One region of the Cobetia sp. UCD-24C genome, then DNA from elsewhere that is predicted to be linked to it. Evidence: predicted binding sites of a transcription regulator. Region 1 holds the regulator's gene; each other region holds the start of a gene.
The links. The regulator sigma-54, encoded in region 1, starts transcription at its own class of promoters, with help from an activator protein. The targets are predictions, from matches to a motif close to TGGCACNNNNNTTGCTNT.
Positions count from the first base shown of each region.

Region 2: AOG28_RS07855 (dimethylamine monooxygenase subunit DmmA family protein) is a predicted target of sigma-54. The motif match lies at 4,041-4,058, and genes of this name have one in related genera.
Region 3: AOG28_RS10730 (amino acid ABC transporter substrate-binding protein) is a predicted target of sigma-54. The motif match lies at 1,907-1,924, and genes of this name have one in related genera.
Region 4: AOG28_RS13065 (DUF3305 domain-containing protein) is a predicted target of sigma-54. The motif match lies at 4,287-4,304, and genes of this name have one in related genera.

Region 1 covers NZ_LJTD01000001.1:405,436-412,722, forward strand. Annotated here, with positions in the region: gene lptC (LPS export ABC transporter periplasmic protein LptC) at 1-415, shown strand, start outside; gene lptA (lipopolysaccharide transport periplasmic protein LptA) at 524-1,102, shown strand; gene lptB (LPS export ABC transporter ATP-binding protein) at 1,106-1,846, shown strand; gene AOG28_RS01745 (RNA polymerase factor sigma-54) at 2,080-3,528, shown strand; gene hpf (ribosome hibernation-promoting factor, HPF/YfiA family) at 4,190-4,498, shown strand; gene AOG28_RS01755 (PTS sugar transporter subunit IIA) at 4,508-4,978, shown strand; gene rapZ (RNase adapter RapZ) at 5,116-6,066, shown strand; gene AOG28_RS01765 (HPr family phosphocarrier protein) at 6,053-6,322, shown strand; gene mgtE (magnesium transporter) at 6,693-7,287, shown strand, end outside.
Region 2 covers NZ_LJTD01000004.1:337,197-344,483, reverse strand. Annotated here, with positions in the region: gene amt (ammonium transporter) at 1-1,100, opposite strand, end outside; gene AOG28_RS07865 (heme-dependent oxidative N-demethylase family protein) at 1,246-2,301, opposite strand; gene AOG28_RS07860 (PDR/VanB family oxidoreductase) at 2,341-3,285, opposite strand; gene AOG28_RS07855 (dimethylamine monooxygenase subunit DmmA family protein) at 3,270-3,956, opposite strand; gene AOG28_RS07850 (FMN-binding glutamate synthase family protein) at 4,613-5,953, opposite strand; gene AOG28_RS07845 (protein glxC) at 5,968-6,654, opposite strand; gene AOG28_RS07840 (class II glutamine amidotransferase) at 6,654-7,287, opposite strand, start outside.
Region 3 covers NZ_LJTD01000006.1:219,725-227,011, forward strand. Annotated here, with positions in the region: gene AOG28_RS10720 (VanZ family protein) at 42-428, shown strand; gene speE (polyamine aminopropyltransferase) at 716-1,579, shown strand; gene AOG28_RS10730 (amino acid ABC transporter substrate-binding protein) at 2,010-3,035, shown strand; gene AOG28_RS10735 (amino acid ABC transporter permease) at 3,276-4,466, shown strand; gene AOG28_RS10740 (amino acid ABC transporter permease) at 4,477-5,601, shown strand; gene AOG28_RS10745 (amino acid ABC transporter ATP-binding protein) at 5,680-6,408, shown strand; gene AOG28_RS10750 (hypothetical protein) at 6,553-7,101, opposite strand.
Region 4 covers NZ_LJTD01000008.1:242,290-249,576, reverse strand. Annotated here, with positions in the region: gene AOG28_RS13080 (TorD/DmsD family molecular chaperone) at 1-450, opposite strand, end outside; gene AOG28_RS13075 (4Fe-4S dicluster domain-containing protein) at 455-2,371, opposite strand; gene AOG28_RS13070 (DUF3306 domain-containing protein) at 2,876-3,673, opposite strand; gene AOG28_RS13065 (DUF3305 domain-containing protein) at 3,670-4,224, opposite strand; gene AOG28_RS13060 (formate dehydrogenase accessory sulfurtransferase FdhD) at 4,433-5,368, shown strand; gene AOG28_RS13055 (helix-turn-helix transcriptional regulator) at 5,368-6,417, shown strand; gene AOG28_RS13050 (helix-turn-helix domain-containing protein) at 6,727-7,287, opposite strand, start outside.

The sequences.
Region 1 (7,287 bases):
CACCAACGACAGTGAAGACCGCCGCTGGTATGCCACGGGTGACAGTGGCGTGTTGAGCGCCGGCGGCGACACCTTCACCCTCGAGGGCAATGCCAGACTGCGCCAGCCCGATGACCGCTGGACCCTCGATACCGATGTCCTGCACTACAGCCGTGATCAGAATCGCGCCTGGAGTGACGTGCCGGTCGTGATCACCCAGAATGGCCAGCATGTCGAAAGCGACAGCTTCAGCGCCGACCTCTCCCGGGACTCCGCCGTGCTGCAGGGCCGTGTTCGCAGCGTCCTGCAACCCGGCACGGGCCAGAGCGAGGCCAGCAAGGAGGCCGAGCGCATCGACTCGGGCGCCGACAGCACCACCTCCGATGATGGGCGCGTCAACAGCACCTTCGAGGCAGCGCCTGCCAGCGGTGAATGAACCCGCCGGGCTGGCCGTCACGCCATGACCCGCGCCGCACCACCTTCTTCTCTGCCGCTCGATGGCATCATTGCTCGGGCGGCGACCCCGTCATGCCAAGGAGCCACCATGACTTCCACGACTCGCAAGCCCTTGACGGCCTGTCGCCAGACCCTCAACAGCGGTGTCATGGCGCTCTGCCTGGCACTGGGCATGTCCACCTTCGCCCCGGCCGCCATGGCGCTGGACAGCGATGCCAGCCAGCCGATCAACATCGCCGCGGATGCCCTGTCGCTCGATGACAAGGCCGGTACCGCCACCTACACCGGCCAGGTGGAGATGCGCCAGGGCAGCATGAAACTCGATGCCAGCCGCGTCGATATCAGCCGCGCCGGCAGCGGCGAGATCTCGCTGGTCAAGGCCACCGGCAAGCGTGCCTACCTGGAACAGCAACCCGCACCCGACGAGAAGCTGGTCAAGGGCTGGGCCGACACCATCCGCTACCATGCACTTGAGCGCCGCGTGGAGCTGGTCGGCAACGCGCGTCTCGAGAAAGGCGATGACACCTTCGAAGGCGGCTACGTGGAGTACTTCCTCGACAAGCGCCAGGTGAACGCCAACAACAGCAAGACGGCACAGCAGACCGAAGGCGGTCGCGTGCACATGACTCTGTCGCCGCGCGGCGCCAATGCCAGCAAGGAAAACTGAGTCATGACTGCTGCTACTCCGCGTACGCTGAGCGTTCGCCATCTGGCCAAGGCCTACAAGGGCCGCAAGGTGGTCAAGGACATCTCGCTGGAGATCCGCCAGGGCGACATCGTCGGCCTGCTGGGCCCCAACGGCGCCGGCAAGACGACCTCGTTCTACATGATCGTCGGGCTGGTGCGCGCCGATGCCGGCAACGTCTCCATCGATGACAAGGACCTCTCCGCTGCCGCCATGCATCAGCGTGCACGCGCCGGCATCGGCTATCTGCCGCAGGAAGCGTCGATCTTCCGCAAGCTGTCGGTGGCCGACAACATCATGGCGATTTTGGAAACCCGCAAGGACCTGGATCGCAATGGCCGCAAGGCACGCCTTGAAGAGTTGCTCGAGGAATTCAGCATCACGCACATCCGCGCCAGCGCCGGCATGAGCCTGTCCGGCGGTGAGCGTCGTCGGGTCGAGATCGCCCGTGCACTGGCCACCGAGCCGGACTTCGTGCTGCTCGATGAGCCCTTTGCCGGCGTCGACCCCATCTCGGTGGGCGAGATCAAGAGCATCGTGCGCCAACTGCGCGATCGTGGCATCGGCGTGCTGATCACCGACCACAACGTGCGCGAGACGCTCGATATCTGTGACACCGCCTATATCGTCGGCGATGGCCAGATCATCGCCCACGGTGATGCGGACTCCATCCTGGCCAACCAGCAGGTGCGCGACGTCTACCTGGGCCACGAGTTCACGCTCTAGGGTCAGCGGCTGCGCTGAGTCCTCGCGAGGCAAAAGCTTCAAAAGCCGCTGCGTGATTTTATCGCGTAGCGGCTTTTTCATGTCTGACATCAGACGCATGCATGACGTCCATACCACCTTGGTGGAAACATGGCATGCAAGTTGCTTGAATATTCACGACAACCACTTGTCAGTGCCCCGAGTCACGGTATAGCGTAGTAAGCACGTTCCTTTGCCGTGAATTGACTGACTCCATGAAACCCACCCTGCAACTCCGCCTCGGCACCTCGCTGACCATGACGCCGCAGCTCCAGCAAGCGATCCAGCTGCTGCAGCTGTCGACGCTCGACCTGCGTCAGGAGATTCAGCAAGCCCTCGAGTCCAACCCCATGTTGGAGCTCGACGAGGACTACGAGTCGCTGGATGTCGTCGAGACACAGGATTCGAGCGAGATCTCCACTGCCGACTCCTCGAGCGAGATTCCCGAGGAATACCCCCTCGACAGTGACTGGTCGGACCTCTACCAGGACCACGCCGGTAGCCTGACCAGCTCCGGCAGTGGCAGCGGGAGCGAAGAAGGGCCGGACTTCGATCGCAATACCAGCGTCGAGAGCCTGCAGGACCACCTGCGCTGGCAGCTGGCGATGACCGACCTCGATGGCCGTGAACGCCAGATGGCGGAGAGCCTGATCGATGCCGTCGACGGTGCTGGCTATCTGAGCCTGTCACTCGACGAGCTAGTCGATGGCCTGCGCGGCCAGGGCCTGCCCGGCCTCAAGGCCTCCGAACTCGAGCAGGTATTGCTGCGTCTGCAGCAGTTCGACCCGACCGGCGTCTTCGCCCGTGATCTGCGCGAATGCCTGCTGCTGCAACTGGCACTGCTGCCGGATGATCTGCCGCTGCTGGCGCAGGCGCGCCGCCTGGTACGTCAATTCCTCGAGGCACTGGGCAACGATGACCGCAAGCTGCTCAAGCGGCGCCTGAGCCTTGACGATGACGAGCTGGATCACGTCATCCGCCTGGTACGTGCGCTCGATCCGCGTCCGGCATCCGCCTGGGGCGAGCCCGCCAGCGATTACGTGATCCCTGATCTGCTGGTGCGCCATACCCGCCATGGCTGGCAGGTCGAGCTCAACCCGGAAGCGCTGCCCAAGCTGCGTATCCAGCCGGAATACGCCGCGCTGATCAAGCGTGCCGACAAGTCCGCCGACAACACCTTCCTCAAGGACAACCTGCAGGAAGCGCGCTGGCTGATGAAGAGCCTGTCATCGCGTAATGACACCCTGCTCAAGGTCGGCCGCGAGATCATGGCGCGCCAGATCGACTTCCTCGAGCAAGGCGAGGAAGGCATGAAGCCGCTGATTCTGGCCAACATCGCCGAAGTGGTCGAGATGCATGAGTCGACCATCTCGCGGGTCACGACCCAGAAGTACATCCACACCCCGCGCGGCGTCTTCGAGCTCAAGTTCTTCTTCTCGAGCCAGGTTGGTGGCAGCGGCAGTGGCGACGCCCACTCAAGCACCGCCATTCGTGCCCGCATCCGCAAGCTGATCGCGGAAGAGCCGGCCCGCAAGCCTCTCTCCGACTCGCGGCTGGTCGATCTGCTCGCCAGCGATGGCATCGAGGTCGCACGCCGTACCGTGGCCAAGTATCGCGAAGCGATGGGCATCCCCTCCTCCAGCGAGCGCAAGCGTCTGGCCTGACGCATCACCTGCGGCTGCCATGCCCTGCTCTCACCTCCACAATGGCAGCCGCCGCCAACCTCAAGCACTGGATTTTTCCGCTCATCAGCCTCTGACTTCGCGGGCAGCGGTATGCCTGTCGCGCGCTCTGTCATGCCGTCAACCGCTCGCCAATTGCCCGTCATGGCCCATGACGGCGCGCAGAATGATGGTAAAAAACCGCCGTTCCGGCAGCGTCATTTACCGTCAATCGCATGTTTTTAAAGTCACTTTTGCGCGTATTGCACCTGGATGACACCCGGCGAACCTCCCGTAACGCCGCTTGCTCCACGCAATCGAATCGTCTGAAAGGCGACGTACATGCAGGGATTGGCGACGAAAACCCGCCTTCTTGCGCGTCTTTCACGCACCACCCACCAGACGTGCCCTTGAAGTCCACTCCGTTACCCCTCACTGAGTTGAAGACAAGCACTGAGCCACGATGCAGCGCAGCGTTGATCTTTGCGCAAAGCTTGGGCATTGTCGGTACAGACGCTCACGACATCTGACGCCACTGGCAAGGGTGCGAAAACATCGCCAGACGGTGGCCGTCAAGCCTGTTGCAGAGCGTCCGATCAGGGTTTGCTCGTAGTCAAAAAGGGTTACAATTGAATGGCAACCCGCTGGATAAAGGAGCGTGTCCATGCAAGTGAATATCACCGGGCATCATGTGGAACTTACCGATCCTCTCCGCGATTACGTCAACGAGAAGCTCGCTCGCCTCGAACGGCATTACGACAACATCACCAATGTTCAGGTGACACTGTCGATCGAGAAGGAGCGCCAGCAGGCTGCCTGCACCTTGCACGCGGCAGGCGCTGACCTCCACGCCCTGGCAGAAGACCCCAACATGTACGCTGCCATCGACGCGCTCGCCGACAAGCTGGATCGCCAGCTGGTCAAACACAAGGAAAAGTCCCAGGCTCGCTCTCAGGGCACCGGGACCCGTTGACCTTCAGCCATGACACTTGATCAGATCCTTCCCCCCGAGCGCACGCTTTACGGTGTCCCCGGGGGGAGCAAGAAGCGGGTGCTTGAATTCTTCAGCACCTTCATCGCACAGAACATTCCCAGCCTGGATAGCCAGGAAGTCTTCTCGCGCCTGATCGGGCGCGAGAGACTGGGGTCGACCGGCATTGGCCACGGTGTGGCCGTGCCCCATGCACGCAGCCCGCATTGCAAGACGCCAATCGCTGCGTTTCTGAAGCTCGGTGAACCCATCGACTTCGATGCCATCGACGGAGAACCCATCGATCTGCTGTTCGTGCTGCTGGTGCCTGAGGAAGCGGATGAGACCCATCTGACGCTGCTCGGACAGGTCGCGGAATTGCTCAATTCCCCGACCAATCGCTCGGCCCTGCGCCAGGCAGACAGCCAGCGTGCACTCTTTGAGGCATTGACCCAAGCCATCGCCGAATTACCGGCGCGCTGAATGACAGGCCCGGACATCGTCCGGGCTTTCGTCTTGCTGGCCTCCCATCGGCCGACGTGCAGCGCACTGATAGCGGGCAGCCTTCTGCCCCACCCCTGCATTCTTTCGACGTTGACCTCGCCCTTGGAGAGCACTTCATGAAGATCGTGATCATCAGCGGCCGCTCCGGCTCCGGGAAATCCATCGCTCTCCAAGCGCTGGAAGACATTGGCTACTATGCCATCGACAATCTGCCCGGCATGCTGCTGGCGCCACTGGTCGATCAGCTCGAAAAGGACAGCCCGGCGCGTCGGCGCATCGCGGTCTCCATCGATGCCCGCAACCTGCCGGAAGCCTTGACCCGCTTCCCCGAATTGCTCGACAACGTCCGCCAGAGCGGCATGGACGTGCAGGTCGTCTACCTGACCACCGATTCGCGAGTGCTGCTGGAACGCTACTCGGCGACCCGTCGTCGTCACCCTCTGACGCGCGACAACGACCACACCCTAGCCGAGGCCATCGAGATCGAGCAGAAGACGCTCGCTCCCATTCGCCAGAAGGCCGATCTGGTCATCGACTCGACCAACCTGAGCGTGCACGACCTGCGCTCGCGGATCACCGAGCAGGTCGCCCAGCACAGCTCCCGCCACCTGACGCTGACCTTTGAATCCTTCGGCTTCAAGCATGGCGTGCCGACCGACGCCGACATGGTGTTCGATGCCCGCTGCCTGCCCAACCCGTACTGGGACATCAATCTGCGCGGCGATACCGGTCGCGACGACAGCGTGGCCGAATTCCTGCAGCGCTACCCCACCGTGCAGGCGATGCATGACGATATCGCCGGCTGGCTGGAACGCTGGCTGCCCGCCTATCAGGACAGCAACCGCAGCTACCTGACAGTGTCCGTGGGCTGCACCGGCGGCCAGCATCGCAGCGTCTACCTGTGCGAGCAGCTGGCAAGCTACTTTGCCGAGCGCCTGCCTGAGGTGCGCCTGCGTCACCGCGAGCTGGGCATTCATACCGCGCTGAGCAACGCGGGTGAGACGATTGGTCAGCAACAAGAGCATCAGCAAGAGCATCAGCAGGAGCATCGCGATGGCCTCTCGTGAGCTGACGCTGACCAACCGCCGCGGACTGCACGCCCGCGCAGCCACCAAGCTGGTCAATTGCTGTGCGCCCTATTGCGCGACGGTGATGGTCAGCCATGGCGAGCGACGGGCCAATGCGGCCAATGTGATGGCATTGCTGATGCTGGCCGCGCCCTGCGGCACCACGTTGCTGATCGATGTCGAGGGCGAACAGGCTGATGAGGCGATGCTGGCCATCGAGGCGCTGTTCGAAGCGCGTTTCGAGGAAGACGAATAACCGCTACTGACAGTGCTGTACATTTGCGCTGTGCGCTCAGCCTTCCTTCCTCAGCCAGCTCGCTTCTGGGTCAACTATCTTTTCGGCCCGCTCGCTTATCGGCCAGCCCCCTCTGGCGGCCCCTGGCGACACCATTAACTGCTCGCGCAGGATGCCTAGCGCCTGATCTTGCACCTGTCCTTGCGCCTACCCTTATATCTTTCCCTGCACCTATCCTTGCGCCTGGCAGCCATGCAACGCTGCTTTTGTGCCAATGGCGGGACGCGGATTGTCCTTTCGATAAGAAACACTGTTTTCTTTTGTCGACGCGCCCCCCTACGCCAATGGTAGAATCAGCGCTGTCCTTCATGTCGACAGGGGAAGCCGACAGATGAGCAAGACGTCTCGTAAACTCAAGCCAAGACTTGATCGCCTGTCACAGGCGCTGGAAAGCGGCGAGCTGGAACAGGCAAGACGCATGCTCAATCGCGGCCTCGCGCCAGTGGACGTGGCCCACCTGCTGGAATCCTCGCCCCCCAAGGAGCGTAATCTGCTCTGGGAGCTGGTCGATGCCGAGCTGCAGGGTGATGTCCTTCAGTACCTAGGCGAAGACATCCAGACCGACTTCCTCAAGGACATGGACGCCGTCGACGTTCTCGCCGCCACCGAGAACCTGGAACCGGATGATGTCGCCGACATTCTTCAGCGCCTGCCGAATGCGGTGATTCTCGAAGTGCTCGACTCCATGGAGGCGCAGGAGCGCCTGCGCGTCGAAACGGTACTATCCTTCCCGGAGGACACCGCCGGCGGCCTGATGAACACGGACACCATCACCATCCGTCCGGACATCACCCTGGACGTGGTGCTGCGCTACATTCGCCGCCACGAGCGCCTGCCCGACTCCACCGATACCCTGCTGGTCGTCTCACGTCGCGATGAATTCATCGGTGCCCTGCCCATCAATCGCCTGCTGGTCTCGGACCCCG
Region 2 (7,287 bases), on a different contig from region 1:
ATCAGCGTGCCCAGGATCTGGGTGCCGAAGTCCGCCTCCGGATTGGAGAACAGCACCGCCATGATGCCCCACAGGCCTGCGGAACCATGCACGGAAATCGCGCCGACCGGGTCATCGATCTTGAGGCGATCAAGCCCCACCACCGACAGCACCACGATGATGCCGCCCACCGCGCCGACCAGCACCGCAAGGCCGGCAGACGGCAGCAGCGGTTCCGCGGTGATCGAGACCAGACCGGCCAGAGCACCGTTCATCACCATGGTCATGTCGGTCTTGCCGAACATGGCGCGTGACAGCAGCGCCGCGGCCACCATGCCCGCAGAGGCCGCCGCATTGGTGTTGACGAAGATACGCGCCACGCTGTTGGCATCATCGAGACTGGCGATCTTGAGCATCGAGCCGCCATTGAAGCCGAACCAGCCCATCCACAGGATGAACATGCCCAGCATGGCGATCGGCAGGTTGGCGCCCGGGATGGCACGCACCTTGCCGTCAACGCCATAGCGACCCTTGCGCGGACCGACCAGCAATACCGCCGCCAATGCCGCCGCCGCGCCCGCCATGTGCACGACCACCGAACCTGCGAAGTCCTGATAGCCCATCGCATCCAGGAAACCGCCGCCCCACTTCCAGTAGCCTTCCACCGGATAGATGACCGCGACCATCACCACCGCGAAGATCAGAAACGGCCACAGACGCATGCGTTCCGCCACGGCCCCCGAGACGATGGACATGGTCGCGGCGGCAAACACCGCCTGGAAGATGAAGTCCGCCATGCTGGAGTAATAGGCCGCCCCTTCGCCAGCACTGATGTCGCTGAGGGTATTGTCAGCGCCGAGCATGAACGACAGCCCCGGAATCACGCTGCTGATAGCGTTGTCACCGGGATACATCACGTTGTAGCCCACCACCAGGAACACCAGACAGGCGATGCCATAGAGCAGCGCATTCTTGGTCAGGATCTCGACGGTATTCTTGGAGCGCACCAGCCCGGATTCCAGCATCGCGAAGCCGCAGGCCATGAACATGACCAGCGCGGTACACATCAGGAAGTAGAACGTATCCAGCGCGTAGCTGAGTTGGAGCACATCGATATTCACCAGCGTTTCCCCTTTGTTGTTATTCGCAAGCGCTTTCGTCAGTGGCTTGCGATCCATGCCCTATCACGCCCTCGGTGCCGAGGGCTGTTTGCCGAGAGCTCTTTATCAGGAGCTCTTAGCCAGAGCGGCTTGCCCGCAACGTGGCCTAGACCGCTGCCTGCGCCGCCGCTTCGGCCTTGGCCGCAACGCTTGCCTCGCGGGCTTCCAGCCACTCGAGCACGCTGGGCAGATAGCGCGTCAGCCCCTTGTAGTCGATCAGCTCCGCCGGCAGGGTCTTGAGCACCTTCAACAAGCGCGACTGCCAGACCGGGTTGGTACACAGGTCCTCGAGGCTGATCAGATAGGTGCGGATACCGAAGAACAGCGCATGACTGCGCGGCATGCGCACCAGCGTCTGCAGCTCGACGCGCAGATGCACATCACGACCGGCGTTTTCGGCGGTGATGGTGGTGCGATCACTGCCCCACTCGGCATAGGTCTCCGGGGAGCTGTCCATGCGCGGATGGATGGTCATGGTCCAGTTCAGGCGTCGCACCGGCCCCCCGACCTGAATGGCGCACAGGTATTTGAGCGCGCGATCGAACACGCCCATCTCATGCGCCAGCGGCACCGGGCCATGCCACTGCTTGAAGCTCATGCCAGCATCGAAGGCCAGTGACCAGTCCGCCGGACAGGTGATCATGCCGGCGTCCATGAAGAGGTCACCGTCGCGCTGGTCCAGCAACGCGATATCGCCCTGCATCTGACGGCCGATATAGTCCAGTGGCGGCAGTGGCAGGCTGGTGTCATCGCCCATGCGGAAGCTCTGTTCCAGCCCCAGCAGATGGTTGCGCCACACGCAGTCATCGCCGTCGCGCTCGAGACTGAAAGCCTGCGGATAGTCCCGGGCGTAGTGCGTCATCACGAATTCGAGGAAGTCCCAGGCTGCCGGCTGCATGTGTGGCATCACCAGGCAGCGTCTGGGGTCCTTGGCCAGCACCCGCTCACGCTCGGCGATCTCGCTCAGATAATGCTCATCGATATCCAGCATGTGCTCGGTGATGGAACCCGGCTTGCCCGGCAAGACATGTGGCTCGATATTGACCGAGTAACGGTACTCATCTTCCAGGAACGGGAAGGGAAAACGCTGGATGGCGTAGTCGGAATTCTTGAAGGTGAACTGACCATGGAACGCCTGGTCATCTCGCGGGGAAAATTGCATGTTCCTGCTCCTTGGGGGTCCATCTCGCGAAAGACGGTTTCAGAGATCCAACACCAGCCGCTGGCTGCGTGCCCGGGAAACGCAGGGCATCACGCAGCGCTGACTGGCCCGCTCCTGTTCATCGAGGAAGGCGTCACGGTGTTCCGCCTCCCCCTCCAGCATCTCGACCCGACACTGTCCGCAGACCCCGCCGCGACACAGGCTCGTCACCTCGACACCGCTGCGCTCCAGTGCTTCCAGCATCGATTCCTGAGCACCGACCGCCACTTCCACGCCGCTGGTGCGCGCCACGGCCGTGAAGGGAGTCCCCGGTTCCGGGGCGGCAAAGACCTCGTGGTGGATGCGCGCGAGACTCCAGTGCAGCTCGCGTGCTACTTCCTTCACGGCATCAATCATGGCCTGCGGGCCGCAGAGATAAACGTGCGTGCCGGCGGGCTGACGCGCCAGCAAGGCCTTCAGATTCGGGCGTTCGAGACGATGCTGGGTGATGTTGCCACTCGCCAGATAGGGCGCGGCCTCCGGGAAGCGGGCGACGTCTAGGTCCTGGCTGCGCAGGTGCAGCTCCCAGCTGGCGCCACGACTCTCCAGCTCCGGCAGGTAGGAGAGAAACGGCGTGATGCCGATGCCGCCTGCCAACATAAGGTGGTGGCGTGCCTGCCAGTGCGGCAGAAAGAGATTGGCCGGCGGGCTGAGCTCCAGCTCGTCGCCGACCTTGACGCGGGAATGAATGGCTTCGGAGCCCCCACGCGAGACCGGCTGACGACGCACCGCGATGCAGTAATGCGAGGGATCATCCGGCGAGCTGATCAATGAATAGGCGTTGCGACACACCCGCCCTTCTCCCGGAATGCCGAGCACCACATGGCTGCCCGGCGAGAACGGCGTGAAGGGTGAAGTCTCATCGGCAGGCACCAGAGTGAGACGGCGCACGCTGCTGCTGAGCTGATCGACCGCGGCGACCCGCGCCTTCATGAAGCGAGACATGGTGCCACCTCCTCCTGTGGGGGAATCTCTCCCGGCGCTTCCGCATCGATTCGCACGCCCATGTAGGCGCCGAGACGCTTGGAAAAATGATCACGCACTTCCAGCATCAAACCACAGCCATCGCAGGCCGCCGGCGAGTGGATGACGTGCTCACTGACCTGCTGGCAGTGCACGCAGAACACATGCCGCCCCAGGGCAGCCACCGGCAGCATCACCATGTCATCCAGCAGCAGTCCCTGCTGCTGAGCCAGATTGGCGACCTGCCACACGAAATGCTCACTGCCGATGATGACCAGACACCCCGCCGCGCCTACCTCGCCGATGGCACCCGCCAGCGCATCGCAGGCTAGGGGGCGATCATCGACGTCGTACCAGCGATGCAGGCGGGCGCTGTCGGCGGGCCCCGTGGGCAACGCCTCTGTTGCCGGAGTGGATTGCGAGGTGCCTCCCACCTCGCGGCTACCGAGCTGATCAAGCAGCGTACTGATCAGCTGACAATGCATCTGCAGCTGCTGACGGGCGTTGCCCGCCGCCTGGCCAGTGCCTGGCAGGCTCTCGGGAGACTGGCATGCCACCAGATAGCGTTGGGCATCGGGCAGCGCCTCGATGCGTGGATAGTGTTGCCGACTTCGAATCCCGGCAGTGACAGAGGATGATTGCGGGCTTTTCATGACACGACCCTGCTCTGAGAAATTGTCCTTGTTGTAATGCCGCCGTCTTGACGATGACGGGCATCCGACTACCACTCCATTTCTTGAGCATATTTCGTGCCATTGACGGCAAAATCATTGCCCCACATACCCGACAAAATTGCCTGAAAATCCTGCTTCATATATGAACCATAAATCGAGACATTCACGCACCAAAACAGAACATCAAGCTCAGACAAAACGGCTTGTATTCACCATTATTGCCCTGATTCAACCTCACCCCACACGCCAACCTCTACGCCTGACATCTTTCTCATGAAATAACCACAAGATCCTGAAAGAATGGAAAAACTCAGCCTTGAGAAAATCACGACCTCTCAATCGACACGACACCATGTGCTACTCTAACGCCAGCATTCTGACGCGCTTTCGCTTGCATGATATTGGCCGGATTCCTTGACTTGACTCAGCACAAAAGAAAGCGCCTCACCGAAGGGGTGAGGCGCTCTAGTGACTCGATATAATCAGGTCATATTTTTCTACATCAACCGGAGCAGAGTTCTTGTCACTGCGACAGCTTGCATGGACAACATTGCGGCGAACTTGCTGACAAAAGGCTTCGCAGCTTTGCCATGACAATCATGCGCAATGGCACACGCACAAGAGAGATCGTGCCATCAATATCCGCCTTGGCCCGGCACCCAGTTGGTGCCCGCCAGCGGCACCCGGGCCATGGCCGCGGCTTCCACGTTAAGAGCGACCAGATCTTCCGGTTCCAGGTGGTGCAGGTGCGACTTGCCACAGGCACGTGCCAGGGTCTGGGCTTCCAGCGTCAGCACGCGCAGGTAGTTGGCCAGACGCTTGCCGGCTGCGACCGGGTCCAGTCGCTGGCTCAGCTCCGGGTCCTGGGTGGAAATACCGGCCGGACACTTGCCATCCTGGAAGTCGTCATAGAAACCGGCGGCGGACCCCAGCTTCTGATACTCATCGGCATAGCGCGGATGGTTGTCGCCCAGCGCAATCAAGGCGGCGGTACCGATGGCCACGGCGTCGGCACCCAGCGCGATCGCCTTGGCCACATCGGCGCCGTTGCGAATCCCGCCGGAGACGATCAGCTGCACCTCACGGTGCAGGCCCATCTCCTGCAGTGCCTGAGTGGCCTGGGGGATGGCGGCCATGGTCGGGATGCCGACGTGTTCGATGAAGACATCCTGGGTGGCGGCGGTGCCGCCCTGCATGCCATCCAGCACGATGACATCCGCGCCCGCCTTCACCGCCAGCTTGACGTCGTAGTAGGTGCGGGTCGCGCCGATCTTGACGTAGATCGGCACCTGCCAGTCGGTGATCTCGCGCAGTTCGGCAATCTTGATCGCCAGGTCATCCGGGCCGGTCCAGTCCGGGTGGCGACAGGCGCTGCGCTGGTCGATGCCCTGCGGCAGCGTACGCATGCCCGCGACCCGCTCGGAAATCTTCTGGCCCAGCAGCATGCCGCCACCGCCGGGCTTGGCGCCCTGGCCGAGCACGACTTCAATGGCGTCGGCCTTGCGCAGGTCGTCCGGGTTCATGCCATAACGTGACGGCAGATACTGATAGACGAGGCGCGAGGACTGGCCGCGCTCTTCCCGGGTCATGCCGCCATCGCCGGTGGTGGTGGAGGTGCCGATTTCCGAGGCACCCCGGCCCAGCGCTTCCTTGGCCTGGGCGGACAGGGCACCGAAGCTCATGCCGGCGATGGTCACCGGCGTGCTGATCACGACCGGCTTCCTGGCATGGCGCGTGCCGAGCACGACTTCGGTCTCGCACTTCTCGCGATAGCCTTCCAACGGATAGCGCGACATGCTGGCGCCGAGGAACAGCAGGTCATCGAAATGCGGCACCTTGCGCTTGGCGCCCCAGCCACGGATATCGTAGATTCCCGTCTCCGCCGCGCGCTGGATCTCATGGATGACATCGCGGCCGAAGGTCGCGGATTCCCGCAGTGCCGGGTTGTAGGGCTGTGTTTGAGTCTCGTCGGTCATGTTGAGCATCCTGATCAGTAGGCTGAGGCGTTGTCGACCTTGAAGTGATAGAGCTGACGCGCAGATCCATAACGCGTGAAGCTGGCCGGGTCTTCCTCGATTCCGGCACTCGCCAGCAACTCCGCCAGTTCTTCCAGGTGCTCGGCACGCATGTCCTTGGCGATGCAGTCCGCGCCCAGCGATGCGACCGTGCCCTTCACGTAGATTCGCGCTTCATAGAGCGAATCGCCGAGCCCTTCACCGGCGTCGCCGCAGACCACCATGCGTCCCGCCTGGCCCATGAAGGCACTCATGGCCCCGATGTTGCCCTTGACGACGATATCCACGCCCTTCATCGAGATGCCACAGCGCGCCGAGGCATTGCCTTCGATGATCAGCAGGCCGCCGTGGGCAGTCGCGCCCGCGGACTGGGAAGCATCGCCCTTGACCCGCACGCAGCCCGACATCATGTTTTCCGCCACCCCGACCCCGGTGTTGCCGTGGATGGTGACGCTGGCCTTCTGGTTCATGCCCGCGCAGTAGTAGCCCGCATGGCCATCGATATCGACACTGATGTCGTCATTGATGCCGCAGGCGATGTTGTGGGCGCCGTCGGAATTGACCACTCGCCACTCGCGCGCGTCCTTCAGGGTGTCGGCATCGTGCAGGGCCTGGTTCAATTCGCGCAGCCCTTCAACGGCCAGATCGTGTGTCTTCATCATTACGCGGCCTCCGAACGGGCGGTGTCTTTTTCCCACAGGTACAGGCGGCCGGGTTCCGGCTCCCACACGCGGGCATCCTTGATGCCCGGCAGACTGGCCAGGGCACGGTATTCCGAGGCCATGGCCACGTAGTCATCGGTCTCGGCGATCACGGCAGGCTTGCAGGCGATCGGGTCACGTACCACGGCGAAGCCATCACGCGTGCCGATGGTGAAGGTGAAGAAGCCATCAAGGTCCTTCAGGGCGCCGGTGATCGCGGCTTCCAGGCTGTCGCCCTGCTCCAGACGCCAGGTCAGGTAGCCGGCGGCGACTTCGGAATCGTTGTCGGTCTCGAAGCTGATGCCCTCACGCTTGAGCTTGGTGCGCAGCCAGTTGTGGTTGGACAGCGAGCCGTTGTGGACCAGGCACAGATCACGCCCGGTGGAGAACGGGTGGCTGCCCTGCAGGGTCACGGCGCTTTCGGTCGCCATGCGGGTATGGCCGATGATGTGGCTGCCCTGCATGCCCTTGAGGCCATAGAGGCTGGCGATATGGGCCGGCAGGCCCACCGCCTTGAGGATCTCGATGCTCTGCCCCACGCTCAGCACGCGAATCTGCGGGGCGCTGTCGGCAAGCCAGCTGCGCACGGCACTT
Region 3 (7,287 bases), on a different contig from region 1:
GGGCGGCAAGCAGAAGGGCGCCGGGCAGCGGGGGTGTCAACATGACGCCGGTCGAGCAGCGTCTCGTCCCGCGCCGCGGTTGGGCATTCGTGGCGCTGCTGTGCCTGTTGCTGATCCTGTTCGGCACGCTCTCCCCGGGCGTGCCGCACCCGGAGCAGACCTTCCCCTGGGACAAGCTGCAGCATTTCTCCGCCTTCGCGTTGCTGGCGCTGACGACACGGCTGGCGGGCTTGACCAGCCTGCTCATCCTGCCGCTCCTGCTGCTGCTGGGCGTCGCCATCGAATGTCTGCAGCTGGCGATTCCCTATCGCGGCGCTGAGGTGCTGGATGCACTGGCGGACCTCGCCGGCATCCTCATCGGACTGGGAGTGTTCCAGTGCGTCCGACTGATTCTGCATCTGGTCCGCCTCGGGCCGGCTTCTCGCTGAGCCTCTCCCCCGGGCCGCGTGTCATCGATACGCGGCCTGTCTGAAATTGTCATGCATCAACACTTTCCACTCCGGCCGTCTTTGGCTATGGTGCAGCGCCTGCGCCATGTTGGCGCTTGCCCGGCATGTCGCGTATCACGACATCACGCCGTATGGTCGTCATGCGGGCCGTGAACTGCCGGCCTGACGCTGTCGCAGTGCTGATTGGCGCAATTTCCGATGGCCATCGTGCCGTCTCTATCCATACCTTGATATCCCGTCTGTGATATCCAATGCGAGGGTCCCCCATGACCGAACGTCTCGATGGCTCCTGGTTTACCGAAATCTTCGATCGCCACGGCAGCGCCTTCTCGCTCAAGGTCAGCCACAAGCTGCATGACGAGCAGACTCCTTATCAGCACCTCGAAGTCTATGCCACCGAGACCTACGGCAACCTGATGGTGCTGGACGGCTGCGTGATGCTGACTGACCGTGACAACTTCCTCTATCACGAGATGATGTCGCATCCGGCGCTGTTCGCTCATGCAGACCCCAAGCGTGTCGTCATCATCGGCGGTGGCGATTGCGGCACCCTGCGTGAGGTGCTCAAGCACCCGGGCGTGGAGAAGGTCACCCAGATCGATATCGATCCGGCGGTCACGCGTGCCTCCGAGCAATTCTTCCCGGCGCTGGTCGAGTCCAATGACGACCCGCGCGCTGAGCTGCTGTTCGAGGATGGCGTCAAGTGGGTCGACAACTGCCCGGACGAGAGCATCGACGTGCTGATCGTCGATTCCACCGACCCGGTCGGCCCGGCGGAAGGTCTGTTCAAGACCGACTTCCTCAAGCGCTGCCATCGTATCCTCAAGCAGGGTGGCCTGATGGTGCAGCAGAGCGAGTCCCCGCTCTATCACACCGATTCCATCATCAAGGACCTGCGCAACGACATGGGCGAAGCGGGCTTTGATAGCGTCGCGACCCTGCCGTTCCCGCAGCCGGTGTATCCGTCCGGCTGGTGGAGCTGCACCCTGGCGGGCAAAGGATGTGACGTGAAGTCCTTCCGCGAGGAAGATGCCGCTGCCGCCACCTTCGCGCGTGACTTCTATACCGTCGAAGGCCATCGCGCCGCCCTGGTGCTGCCGCCCTTCATGCAGCGCCTGCTGGAGAAGTGATCTGCATGCACCTTGCGGTGGCAAGGGAGTCCCATCAGGCACGAAAACGTGCCTGATGGGATGAACAAGCGTTGAGTCAGTCAGACCGAGACATTGGTCGCAATCTGCCACTCGCGCCACATCGCTGCACCGCCAACGGCCGTTTCGCAATGAAACGGCCGTTTTTATTTTGCACCGATATGAGGCGAACTGGTCTCGCCATGAGCCTAACTGCGCGGCAATCGCGCGGAATGATCCGCCGCCCCATCCCGAGGCTTTGGCCTATAACACTGGGTTTTAGCGCTTTTTTCAGCGTTGAACGCAGCGGATCACGCGATAGGCGGAAATTGGAACGCGGCTTGCTATTGTCGATAGGTGCCATGCAATGCATTGCACCACTTCTGACTCGAGGCTGATCGAGCGGACTCCAGACTTTCGCGAGGGAATCACGATGCATAACAACAAGAAGCCACTGCTGATCGCTAGCGCCGCTGTCCTGGCCGCCTCCATGGCGACAGGCGCCAGTGCCGCGACCCTGGATAGCGTCAAGGAAAAGGGCTTTGTCCAGTGTGGCGTCAGCACCGGCTTGCCGGGCTTCTCGGCACCGGATGACGCCGGTAACTGGCAGGGCCTCGATGTCGACGTCTGCCGCGGCGTCGCGGCAGCCGTGCTGGGCGATGCCAGCAAGGTGCGCTATGTACCGCTGACGGCCAAGGAGCGTTTCACCGCGCTGCAGTCCGGTGAGATTGATGTCCTGTCCCGCAACACCACCTGGACGGCGACCCGTGACACCTCACTGGGCCTCAACTTCGCTGGCGTGAACTATTACGACGGTCAGGGCTTCATGGTCAGCAAGGACCTGGGCGTCTCCAGTGCCAAGGAGCTGGACGGGGCAGCCGTCTGCATCCAGTCCGGCACCACCACCGAGCTCAACCTGGCGGACTATTTCCGCATGAACGACATGTCCTTCGAGCCGGTCGTCTTCGATACCTCCGACCAGACCGTCAAGGGCTTCGAAGCCGGTCGTTGTGACGTCCTGACCTCCGACCAATCCCAGCTCTACGCGCTGCGTATCAAGCTCTCCGATCCGGCGTCCGCGATGGTGCTGCCGGAAGTCATCTCCAAGGAACCGCTGGGCCCCGTCGTCCGTCAGGGTGATGACCAGTGGTTCAACATCGTCAAATGGACCCTGTTCGCCCAGATCAACGCCGAAGAGATGGGGCTGAGCTCCGACAACATCGAAGAGAAGAAGTCGGACACCAACCCGAACGTCGCGCGCCTGGTCGGTGCCGATGGCAACTACGGGGAAGCCATGGGGCTGCCGGCTGACTGGGCCTACCAGGTCATCAAGCAGGTCGGTAACTACGGCCAGATGTTCGAGCGCAACGTCGGTACCGGCTCCGCACTGGGTATCGAGCGCGGCTTGAACGCACTGTGGACCGATGGCGGCGTCCAGTACGCCCCGCCGGTTCGCTGATGCGCGGGCCCGCCCTGTACTGCGGGTGGGCCTTGCCCCTCATGACAGGCTGAGCAAGGACGCTGGCCAGGGGAAGTGAGCGCTTGCTCCGATTCCTCTGGCCAGCGTCATGTGGGGCCCAGTTAATAAGGCCCAGCCTGTGCCTCGTGACCCATTCATCGAGTGCCGAGAGATAACTGATCTGCCGTTCGATAGGACGGCAGGCGGAAGTCGCATAGCTTTCCGGCGGAGATTGCCTGTATGACACAACCTGCTTCTCGCCCGCCGGCCACGGTCAAGCCGCCATTCTGGCGTGACCCGGCCAAGCGGGCACTGATCTTCCAGCTATTGATGCTGGCAGGCGTGTTCGGTGTGTTGGCGATCATCGTCAGCAATACCCTGACCAACCTCGAAAGCCGTGGCATCACCACCGGCTTTGCCTTTCTGGACAACACCGCAGGCTTTGGCATTCTGCAGAGCCTGATCGACTATTCCGAGCAATCCACCTATGGCGATACCTTCATCGTCGGCCTGCTCAATACCTTGTTGATATCCGCACTGGGTGTCATCGCCGCGACTGTGATCGGCTTCGTCATGGGGGTCGCGCGCCTGTCCCCCAACTGGCTGATCTCGCGGCTGGCGGCGGTCTATATCGAAGTCTTCCGCAACATCCCGCTGCTGCTGCAGATCTTCTTCTGGTATTTCGCCGTCCTGAGAACCCTGCCGAGTCCGCGTGGCTCTCTGTCGCTGGGTGAGGCGTTCTTCCTCAACGTGCGCGGTCTGTTCGTGCCGGCCCCCATCACCTCCAGCGGTTTCTCGGTGGTGATTGCCGTGTTCGTGCTGGCCGTCGTCGCCAGCGGCATCTTTAGCTACTGGAACCGTCAGCGTCAGGCACGTACCGGTCAGCGCCTGCCGGCGGGCTGGATCTCGCTCGGCCTGATCATCGTGGCGCCGCTGCTGGCCTACTTCGCGATGGGCATGCCGCTGAGCTGGGAGCTGCCGGAGCTCAAGGGCTTCAACTTCCGTGGCGGTATCACGGTCGTCCCCGAGTTCCTCGCCCTGTGGGTCGCGCTGTCGGTCTATACCGCTGCCTTCATTGCCGAGATCGTGCGTTCCGGCATCGAAGCGGTACCGCACGGCCAGACCGAAGCGTCACGGGCGCTGTCGCTGTCCGGTGGCATGACACTGCGTCTGGTGGTGGTGCCGCAGGCGCTGCGCGTCATCATCCCGCCGCTGACCAGCCAGTACCTGAACCTGATCAAGAACTCGTCGCTGGCCACGGCCATCGGCTATCCCGATCTGGTCTCGGTCTTCGCGGGTACCACGCTCAACCAGACCGGTCAGGCCATCGAGGTGATCGCCATGACGATGCTGGTCTATCTGACCATCAGTCTGCTGGTCTCCATGTTCATGAACTGGTTCAACGCCCGCATGGCGTTGGTCGAGCGCTGAGGGTCTGCCCATGTCGATTGAAAAGACCCTGTCACGGGTCACCGAGAAGATGATCGATTCCCGTCCGGCGCCGAGCGACAGCATCGGCGCGGTGGCCTGGTTGCGCAGCAATCTGTTCGCCGGACCGATCAATACGCTGTTCACGCTGTTCGCGCTGTATCTGGTCTATCTGCTGGTGGTGCCCAGCCTGCAATGGGCGCTGATCGATGCCAGCTGGAGCGGCACCTCACGAGAGGACTGCACGGGGGAGGGCGCCTGCTGGGTATTCATCAGTGCGCGTCTCGATCAGTTCATCTACGGCTTCTACCCGAGTGAGGAAACCTGGCGGGTCGATATCGTCTTCGCCGTCTTTGCGGCTCTGATCGCCTGGCTGGCGATTCCGAAGCTGCCGGCCAAGGGCTGGGTCGCCATCGTCAGCCTGGCGGTGTTCCCCTTCATCGCCTACTTCCTGCTGCATGGCGGCAGCTTCGGCCTCGAGATCGTCGGTACCCACGAGTGGGGCGGCCTGATGCTGACACTGGTGCTGGCCGTGGTGGGTATCGTGGCGGCACTGCCGCTGGGGATCCTGCTGGCGCTGGGGCGTCGCTCCGAGATGCCGATCGTGAAAAGCATCTGTGTGGTGTTCATCGAGTTCTGGCGCGGCGTGCCGCTCATCACGGTGCTGTTCATGGCCTCGGTGATGCTGCCGCTGTTCGTGCCCGGTGAGGTCAATCTCGACAAGCTGGTGCGCGCGCTGATCGGCATCACCCTGTTCCAGAGTGCCTACATGGCGGAAGTGGTGCGTGGTGGCCTGCAGGCGATCCCGAAGGGACAGACCGAGGCCGGCATGGCGCTGGGGCTGGGCTACTGGCGCAACATGGGGCTGATCGTGCTGCCCCAGGCGCTCAAGCTGATGATTCCCGGCATCGTGAATACCTTCATCGCCCTGTTCAAGGACACCTCGCTGGTACTGATCATCGGGCTCTTCGATCTGCTCGCCATCGTGCAGGCCGGTCTCGCCGACCCCAAATGGCTGGGCTACTCCATCGAGGGCTACGCCTTCGTGGCGCTGGTCTTCTGGGTCTTCTGCTTCAGCATGTCGCGCTACAGCCAGTATCTCGAGCGCCTGCTGCATACCGGTCACAAGAAGCGCTGATCACGGCGCCAAGGAATCTTCATCATGACAACGACAACATCCGCCTCGCAGGGCAACACCGGCGCCGATGAGCGCCCGATGATCGAGCTCAAGGGTCTCAACAAGTGGTACGGCGACTTCCACGTGCTGCGCGACATCAACCTGAGCGTGCGCAAGGGCGAACGTATCGTCATCTGTGGCCCTTCGGGGTCCGGCAAGTCGACGATGATCCGCTGCATCAATCATCTCGAGGAGCATCAGGAAGGCGATATCGTGGTCAACGGCATGCCGCTGACCCAGGACATCAAGCAGATCGAGGCGATCCGTCGCAACGTCGGCATGGTGTTCCAGCACTTCAACCTGTTCCCGCACCTGACGGTGCTCGAGAACTGCTGTCTGGCGCCGATCTGGGTGCAGAAGCGGCCGCGCCGCGAGGCGGAAGCCGAAGCCATGAAGTACCTGGAGCGCGTGCGCATCGCCGATCAGGCCCACAAGTTCCCCGGTCAGCTGTCCGGTGGCCAGCAGCAGCGTGTCGCGATCGCGCGCTCGCTGTGTCTGAGCCCGGAGGTGATGCTGTTCGATGAGCCGACCTCGGCGCTGGACCCGGAGATGATCAAGGAAGTGCTGGATGTCATGGTCGAACTGGCCAATGAAGGCATGACCATGCTGTGCGTGACCCACGAGATGGGCTTCGCCAAGACCGTCGCCGACCGCGTCATCTTCATGGATCAGGGCCAGATCATCGAAGAGAACGCGCCGGAGCCGTTCTTCAACAACCCGCAGTCCGAGCGGACCCAGTTGTTCCTCAGCCAGATTCTGGGGCATTGAGGCCACGGACTGATCGGATGCTGTAAGCCGTAAACAGAAAACGCCCCGCGTGATTCCCATCACGCGGGGCGTTTTCGTGTGTGAGCCGCAAGGCAGTCAGTGGGTGCTCACTATCAACTCATTCCGCTGAATAAAGAGGCTCGCTTAGAGGCTGGGCTCGGTGCGGCGTACTTCGCTGCTGTGGGTGTCTGGCAGCTCTTCATCGCTGCCCAGGCTTGGCTCCTGCGGCTTGGCCGCGGCCTTGGGCGATGCAGCGGCAGGTGTATCGGCAGATGTCGTCGCCGCCGCTGTGGCAGCGGGGGCTTCTTCGCCTTCGCGCGGCCAGGTGACGCTGCGTGGCTTGCCGACCCAGCTGTCGTCATTGTCGTGCACTGCCGGGCGGCGCGAGATGGAGCGCGTCACCAGCGCCGCGGCATCCAGGGTGTGATTGGCCCCGCGAATGCTCAGCAGGTGATGCGGCGCCATCAGCAACTCGAACAGCAGGCGCGTCATCACGAAGGCCAGCAGGAAACCGCCGACACCCTGCGCCAGTACCGGCCACTGCGCGACCAGCGAATTGTCAGGCCCGATGGGCGTCAAGTGCTGCAGTGTCCAGCCGCTGGCAGCCGCCAGCAATCCCAGCTGCAGCATCAGGTGAGCGGTGACCAGCACGCGCCGGGGCAGCGGGCGGCGCATCAGGAGCAGATTGCGCATCGAAACTTCTCCGAGAAAAGACCACAGGATGAGGGGAGCGGTGGCAGACGGGCAGGCGGCACCCCGCGTTGGGCGGATGTTAGCACGCACTTCGCCATCGACGTCATGTCCGGGAGTCGCGACGCCAGTGTCGGTTCTGGCGACGATGGAGGAGCGTTGCATGTGGCTGGCGGGGTAAAGGAAAGG
Region 4 (7,287 bases), on a different contig from region 1:
GTCACTCTGGCGTTCGAAGCCGAGGCGTTTCAGGTCCTGGCGCAGGGCGACCAGCGGCATCTCCATCAGCGAGCCGGTGAGGTACCAGCTGGCGTAGGGCACTACCTCGCCCTGCACCACGCCTACCAGGCTCTGGAAGAAGTCGTCTTCCAGACGGCGCGAGTCGCTGACGCGGGCGGCCAATGACAGCGACGCCAGCGCGCGCGGCAGTTGCTGCTCGGCGGCCCCGGGCAGGCTGATGGCGTCATGGTCGAGTTCGGCCAGAAAGTCGATCAGTTCCGCATCCGGTGCCGCGCGCAACAGCCGCGCCAGCAGCCGGTAGAGGTCGGCGCGCAATGCCTGCTGTTCTTCACTATGGCTTATCAGAGAGTCGGCCGCAGTGGTGTCAGGTGCACGATCGTCAGTCCCACCTGCTGCAAAGTCGTCGGGAGTCGACGTGGGTGATGTCATTGGCTCAAACCTTGAGTTGGGCATCGGGATTACGTGCCATTTCGTGCCAGATGTCCTTGACGCGGCAGTCGCTGCACATCTTCAGGCGCAGTGCGCCATCGCCCTGGAAGTAGGCATGCGAGGCCAGTTTGGTCTGCATCGCCGTGATGGTGGCGGTGGAGCCGAACGGCGTGCCACAGCTGATGCAGGGGAAGGGCACATCCTGCTTGATCAGCTGCGGTTCGCGGCGCACCTCGGGCTGCGGGGCAAAGCCAGGCGTCAGGGTGATGACCTGCTCAGGGCATGCCTGCTCGCACAGGCCACACTGCACGCAGTCACCTTGAGTGAAGGATAGTGCAGGCGACGTGCGATTGGCCGAGAGGGCGCTGGTCGGGCAGACGGCGACACATCCCTGACACAGCGTGCAGTTGTCGCTGTCGACGTTCACCACGCCGAAGGGCGCGCCTGTCGGCACGGCGACGCTGCCCTGCGCCAGGTCCGCGACCGACAGGGTCGCCAGATGATCGAGCACCCGATTGAGACGTTCGCGCTTGCCGGGGCGTGCCTGCGGCTGACCCAGCAGCCAGTCACGTGCGATCGGCTGGCTGGGCTGCTGCTCTTCTTCGCTGTCCGCGCCCGGTGCCAGAGCGACACATAGCGGCGTGATCAGGGGCAGGGCTTCACTCTCGTTGCTATCCATTTGTGGCAGGGCGGATGGCAAAGAGACGAAGCGGATGCGCGGCTCGCCACTGGCCGCATTGGCAAGCCCCATGCTGTCGAGCAAGGTCAACGCCAGGCGACGTTCGCTATCGAGTTGCTGGTGCTGGCCTGCGGGCAGGTCGTGGGGCAGTTCGACGATGACCTGCGTCGCGCCGAGTGCGAGTGCGGCCAGCCACTCGTCGTGCCCGGTGGCGGAGATTTCCTCGAGGGTGATATCGAGGCAGCGCTCCTGGTCGACACTCGCCAGGGCAGTCTGCGAGGTAGGGGATTGCTCCAGGCGATAGCGCAGCAGCGGGAAGAGGCCACCGCCATCCTGATAACGCTCCAGCAGGCGCTGGATCTGTTCCATGCGCTGCTCGGCCGGAGGCTGGGTGAAGCTCAGCGCGCCGGTCGGGCAGGCGCTGACGCAGCTGGCCGCGCCGTGGCACAGGTAGGGGTCAATCTCGATATGCGCATTGCGACGACCGGCCACCGAGAAAATGGCATCGGCGCTGCACGACGACAGGCAGCGCGTACAGCCGATATTGCCGGCGCTGGAATGCGCGCAGGTATCGAGATTGACGGTCACGTAATTCGGTTTGTCGAAGTTGCCGATTAGGCCCGCGAACTGCATGGCCCAGGCGGTCAGCTGTGACAGTGATTGCTGGGAGGCCTCAGCATCGGCGACCAGCTGATCCAGCTCGGCGATGACGTCCGCGCCGGCGTGCAGATAGCCGGGCGGTGGCAGTTCCGCCTGGTTGAGCGGCTGGCTGGACAGGTCGGCGATCAGGTCGAAATGGGTCGCGCTGCCGGCACCTTGCGGCACCAGCGCGGCAGCCAGATTGACGCCATCACTGGCAAGGCTGAACTGGCCGAGGTGACCGCTCAGCGTGAGCATGTCACGCGGGGCACTGTGCGCAGGCAGCGACTCGCTGGCGGCGAGATGCTGTTCATCCATCGTCACCAGCGCACTGTTGTCCTGCTCACTGATCAAGAGTGCCATCGGCAGCTGAGCAGTAGCCGGCAGGCGGGTCAGCAGACCCGCCAGTGCTCGCACTCGCGCTTCGCTGCCGATGATCACGGTGCGTCCCTGACTGTGATAGCGGATGGGGGCGCTACCGGCATCCGTCGCCAACAGCGGCAGACTGGAGGCAGGCGAGCCACCCATGGCGGATGACAGGGCGCGTTGGCGTGCTTGTTGATTGAGGGCGCGCTGAGCGCTCTCGAGGCTTGAGCTGAGCATCCTCATCCTTATTCGGTCGTGGCGGACCTTGCATGCAAGCTGCCGTCAGGTGGCAGGCGGATGATGCAGGTCCAGGTCGTCGCAGATTCTCGCGGTCTTTCGCGGTCTTTCGCGGTCTTTCGCGGTCAGGGCCGGGTCGGCGATCGACAGTCGTTCAGTGGGGGATTCATGACAGGCCAACCATCTTTGCATGCTGTTGATGACATTGCTGTTTTCACGCCCGGCGAGAAGAGGGGCGCGGTCAGGTCGCGCAGGCACTCATCAGCGCAGGCGGTTGACGTCAGTCATCATCTTCAAGGGTTGGCATGTCATGCTGAATCTTGCATGTGCGTTGCAGTGAGTGCGCCTTGATGAGGCGCGTCAGGGTGACCCATGAGGCATCAGGATGACCTCGGTCAGACGTGTCCGGCTTTCTTGTGGGTCATAATGACTCATGCTGGTTGTGCGGCGCGTCATCCTGACGCCCTGGCGCTGGAGCCGTTTGTCTGTGGGGCCGGCGCCGGGTCACGGCTTGTGGCGGACGCCGCTGTCATCATCTGACGCGGGAGCAGGCTCGCGCGAGTCTTCTGCTGGTATCGCTTGCGGGGCAGGCGACTCGACTATCTCGTAGCTGGGCGTCGCGTGTGTCTCGCCCACTGGCGCCTCACCGTCAGGCGCCTGCTCGGCGATCTGGTCGTCTGTCTCCAGCGTCGTATCCGCCGCCGGTGTCTCGCTTGCCTCATCGAGCTTTTCCAGGCCTTCTTCGACCTTGCGGGTCCAGCTGCGCAGCGTGTCGGCGACACCTTCAGCGAGCGGGCGCATCTGGGAGAAGTCCTGGTCGTAGTCATCCAGCCCATCGCGCACCGAGTGCTCGCCACCCATGAAGATGCGTCGCAGCGCACGCTGGCGTAGCGCCGGGTCCACGCCGCCCTGCATGAAGGCGCTGATGTCGGCGTCTGGAGTCAGGGTGTCGGGGTCTGGCAGCTCGATGACGGGCGCTTCAGCGTTGTCAGCGTCTGCTGCCTGCTGATCGCTCTCGGTTGATGCCTGTTCTGCTGGCTGTTCGGCTGACTGCTCTGCTGCCGAGGAGGGGCTGTCGCCGCCCAGGGCTTCGTGCTGCGAGCCACTCGCTGCAGGGGCGTCAGCGCTGTGGTCAGAGGCGACTCCCACCTGTGACGGCGGGAGGCTGTCGCCCTTGGTCACCTCGGCGCTGTCCGGCTGTGCCAGTTGGTCTTCACGGCGGCTGTCGCCTTGCTTGCGGCGTGACCAGCGCGAGAACAGGCCTTCATTGGCCCGGCTTGCGTTATCGTCGTGATGGCTCATGACGTGCTTTCCGTACCATCACCGGGCTGATGCGCCTTGTTGGGCGTCGCGGCGTGCTGCTCTGCCTGACTGGCGCGCCCGGCGCCCTTGCGTTTCTTCTTGCCTTCGTCGAGTCGTTCGCCGTGACGCGCGAGGTAGGCTTCCAGCCACACCATCAAGGCCGGGGGCATCGGCACGTCCAGCACCAGCTGGTCGCCATCCATCCAATGCGATGCTACCTCCTGACAGGCCGTCACCACGCGGGGCTGCATGCCGTCGGCTTCGCGCTCATCGCATTGGACGAACAGACGCGGCTGCTCGCAGCGCAGGTTGTAGCGGTAATCGGTGCGCTCGGTGAGGTGAAGCTGCAGCGGCAGGATGCGGCGATGCGCTACTTCATCAGCGGTGGCAGGCTCTGCTACGTGCGAGTCTGTTTCTGGCGTTGCAGAGGGCGAGAGGTCGGCAATCCGCCAGGTGTCGATGCTGAAGCGCCCCAGCTTCTGCGTGGTGGGTGCCAGGGTGACGCTCAACCAGCGGGTGTCGTCACTGCGGGGAGGGATGGATTCAGACATGGCTTCCTTGTTCACTGCTGTACCCGCAAGCGGGTCTGAAAAGAATGCTGCGATGGTGCTAGTGTGCAAGATACATGCCGGCGCGTGCGATATCAGGGTCACCGTCAGTCAGTGCGGGGACAGCTCTGCCATCGGACTGGTACTCTACGGCGATTCAGCGCAAGAATTGCCATTCCAACCGGCTCGATCAGGGAGACCCGAGTTCATGATGCCCTCTGCACGGCCAGCGATCAGTCGCGCCACACTACCCACCACGCTGGACATCGAAGTCATGGATGAGCGCGGTGAGCGCCATCAGCAGTCCATTGCCGCCGAGCGCTCGCTGACCATCTATCTCAATCGGCGCGAGATCGTCACCTTGATGACCCTGGGTGCCGAACCTGAGGCGTTGGTGGCCGGTTATCTGCGCAATCAGGGACTGCTGGGTGAGCTTGAGGACCTCGAGGCGCTGCAGGTGGACTGGGAAGTCGAGAGCGCCTCGGTGGTGACGCGTCATCTGCCCGAGGATATCGAGCAGCGCCTCGGCAAGCGCACCGTGACCACCGGCTGTGGGCAGGGCACGGTATTCGGCAATCTGCTGGAGCGCCAATCGCTGGCCGCGCTGGACGCAGGCCCCTTCAGTCAGGCCTTGTTGTATCGCCTGCTGGAGGCGCTGGCGGCGCACAACGCGACCTATCGCAAGGCCGGTGCGGTTCACGGTTGCGCCCTGTGTCGAGATGATGAGGTATTGGCGTTCATCGAGGATGTCGGCCGCCACAACGCCGTCGATACGCTGGCGGGGCTGAGCTGGTTGGCGCCCTTGAGTGATGATGACAGTGATTATCAGGGGGCCAATATCTTCTACACCACCGGCCGCCTGACCTCCGAGATGGTACTGAAGGTGGCTCAGGCGGGGATCTCGGTGCTGGTCTCACGCTCCGGCGTCACGCAGAAGGGGGTGGAGCTGGCGGAACGCTTTGGTGTGTTGTTGATCGCGCGCGCCAAGGGGCGCCACTTCCAGGCGGTGGACCCTGCCGGGCGGCTGGTGCTGGATGCCATCCCGCCGCTGCGTGCAGGTGACGCTCTCAAGTCATCGCGCCATGACGCGTCAGGCAAGCCATCTTCATCAGACGGCGCAGCCGGACATGACAAGGGGGCGCAGTGATGAGTCGTCTTTCTTCGCCGCTGGGCGTCATACCCTCACAGGGCTTTTCCTCTGAACTCGGCGCGCCTTCAGGTGGCTCTGTCGCTGAGTCTTCAGGCGAGCCCCTGAATGCGGCCACCGGCCGGCAGGCTCCGGTCCCCCACGACAACCCCTTTCTGACGGTGCAGGAAGTCGCGCGCCTGCTGCATCTCAACGAAAAGAAGATCTATCAGCTGGCCAGTGACGGGACCATGCCGGCGACCAAGGTGACCGGCAAGTGGTTGTTTCCGCGGCGCCTGGTGGAGCAATGGATTCTCGAGTCCAGCCATCATGGCGTACTGGCGGATCGCCTGATGATCACCGGCAGTGATGACCCGCTGCTGGCCGCGCTCTCCATGCGCCTCAATCAGCAGCATGCCGGTAGCGCCTTCTATGGCATGAGCGTCACCGGCACGCGACTGGGGCTTGATCTGCTCAGCCAGGGGCGTGCTGATGTCTGCGCCATTCACTGGGGGCGCGCGGAAGAGGCAGCGCTGCGTCACCCGGCGCTGATTCGTGGTCACGATGGCTATCGCCAATGGGTGATGGTGCGGCTTGCGCGTCGTACCCAGGGGCTGATCATCCGCAATGATGATCGCCATCTGTCCATCGACCCCAGCGGCCTGTTCGGTTCGCAGCGGCGTTGGGCGGTGCGACAGGAGGGGGCGGGTTCGCAGCGCTTCCTGCAGGAGTGGCTGTCCGGCCATCAGATGCGTGCCGAGCAGCTCAATACCCTGGCGATCGCCTATTCCGAGCGTGAAGTGGCCTCGATGGTGGCGCGGGGCGAGGTGGACGTCGGCCCCGGTACGCTGTCGGCCGCCAATGAGTTCGGCCTCGGCTTCGTGCCGGTCTGTGAAGAGGCCTTCGATCTGGTGGTGCCGCGCAATGTCTATTTCCGCGATCTATTCCAGGGGTTACTGGACTATCTGGCGACGCCGAATGGTATCCAGCTGGCGCAATCCCTCGGTGGCTATGATCTGCGCGAATGCGGTCAGTTGATCTGGCGCGGCGATGCCGCACAGCACGATTGAGACGCTCGGTATCGAGACGCTCAGTATTGAGACGCTGAACGCCCAGCGGGTGCTGGCGGTCAGGACTCGGCAGAAGCCATGAGCGTCTTTGCGACATCCAGAAAAATCGCCCATTAGCGCATGGCTAGTGGGCGATTTTTTTATTTCGGGCTGACGGCGAGCATGGTCAAGCAAGTCCTTGTTTCGAATGGACAGGCCAGGCCACGCTTGCGTTAAGGCAATCTTTACGGTTTAGCTTCCTGCCAGTGTGTCATGTGGCTTATCTCAGCTCATCTCACTTAAACACAGCTCTGCTCACTTCAAATCGGCTCAGCTCGGATCCGAATCATTGCGAGTGCACACCGACAGCACGATGGCATCTTCTTCGCTGGTAGAAACCAGGGCGTGGCCCATGTCGGAGTCGAAATAGATGCTGTCACCCTCGCCCAGCGGCAAGGGTTCATAGAATTCCGAATAGAGCAGAATGCTGCCCGCCAATACCATCAGGAACTCCTCGCCGTCGTGACGCACCCAGTCGGGGAAGTCATCGAAGCTGCGCGCGCGCACGCGAGTCTTGAAAGGAATCATGCGTTTCTGCGCCAGCTGCCAGGACAGCAGCTCGTGCTCATAGGTCGGTGTCGGGTGTGATTTGCCATCACCGACGCGCGTCAGGTCGCGACGCCCGAGAGTGCCACTCTGGCGCTTGGGCGGGCTCAGCAGCTGCGGCAGGTCGATGTTCAGACCATGAATCAGCTTCTGGACCGCCGTGAAGGTCGGCGAGATCTGCTCGTTCTCGATCTTGGACAATGTCGAGCGTGCCAGCCCCGTGCGCTGGCTGACATCTTCCAGCGTCCAATGATGGGAGAGGCGGATCTGCTTCACGCGTTCGCC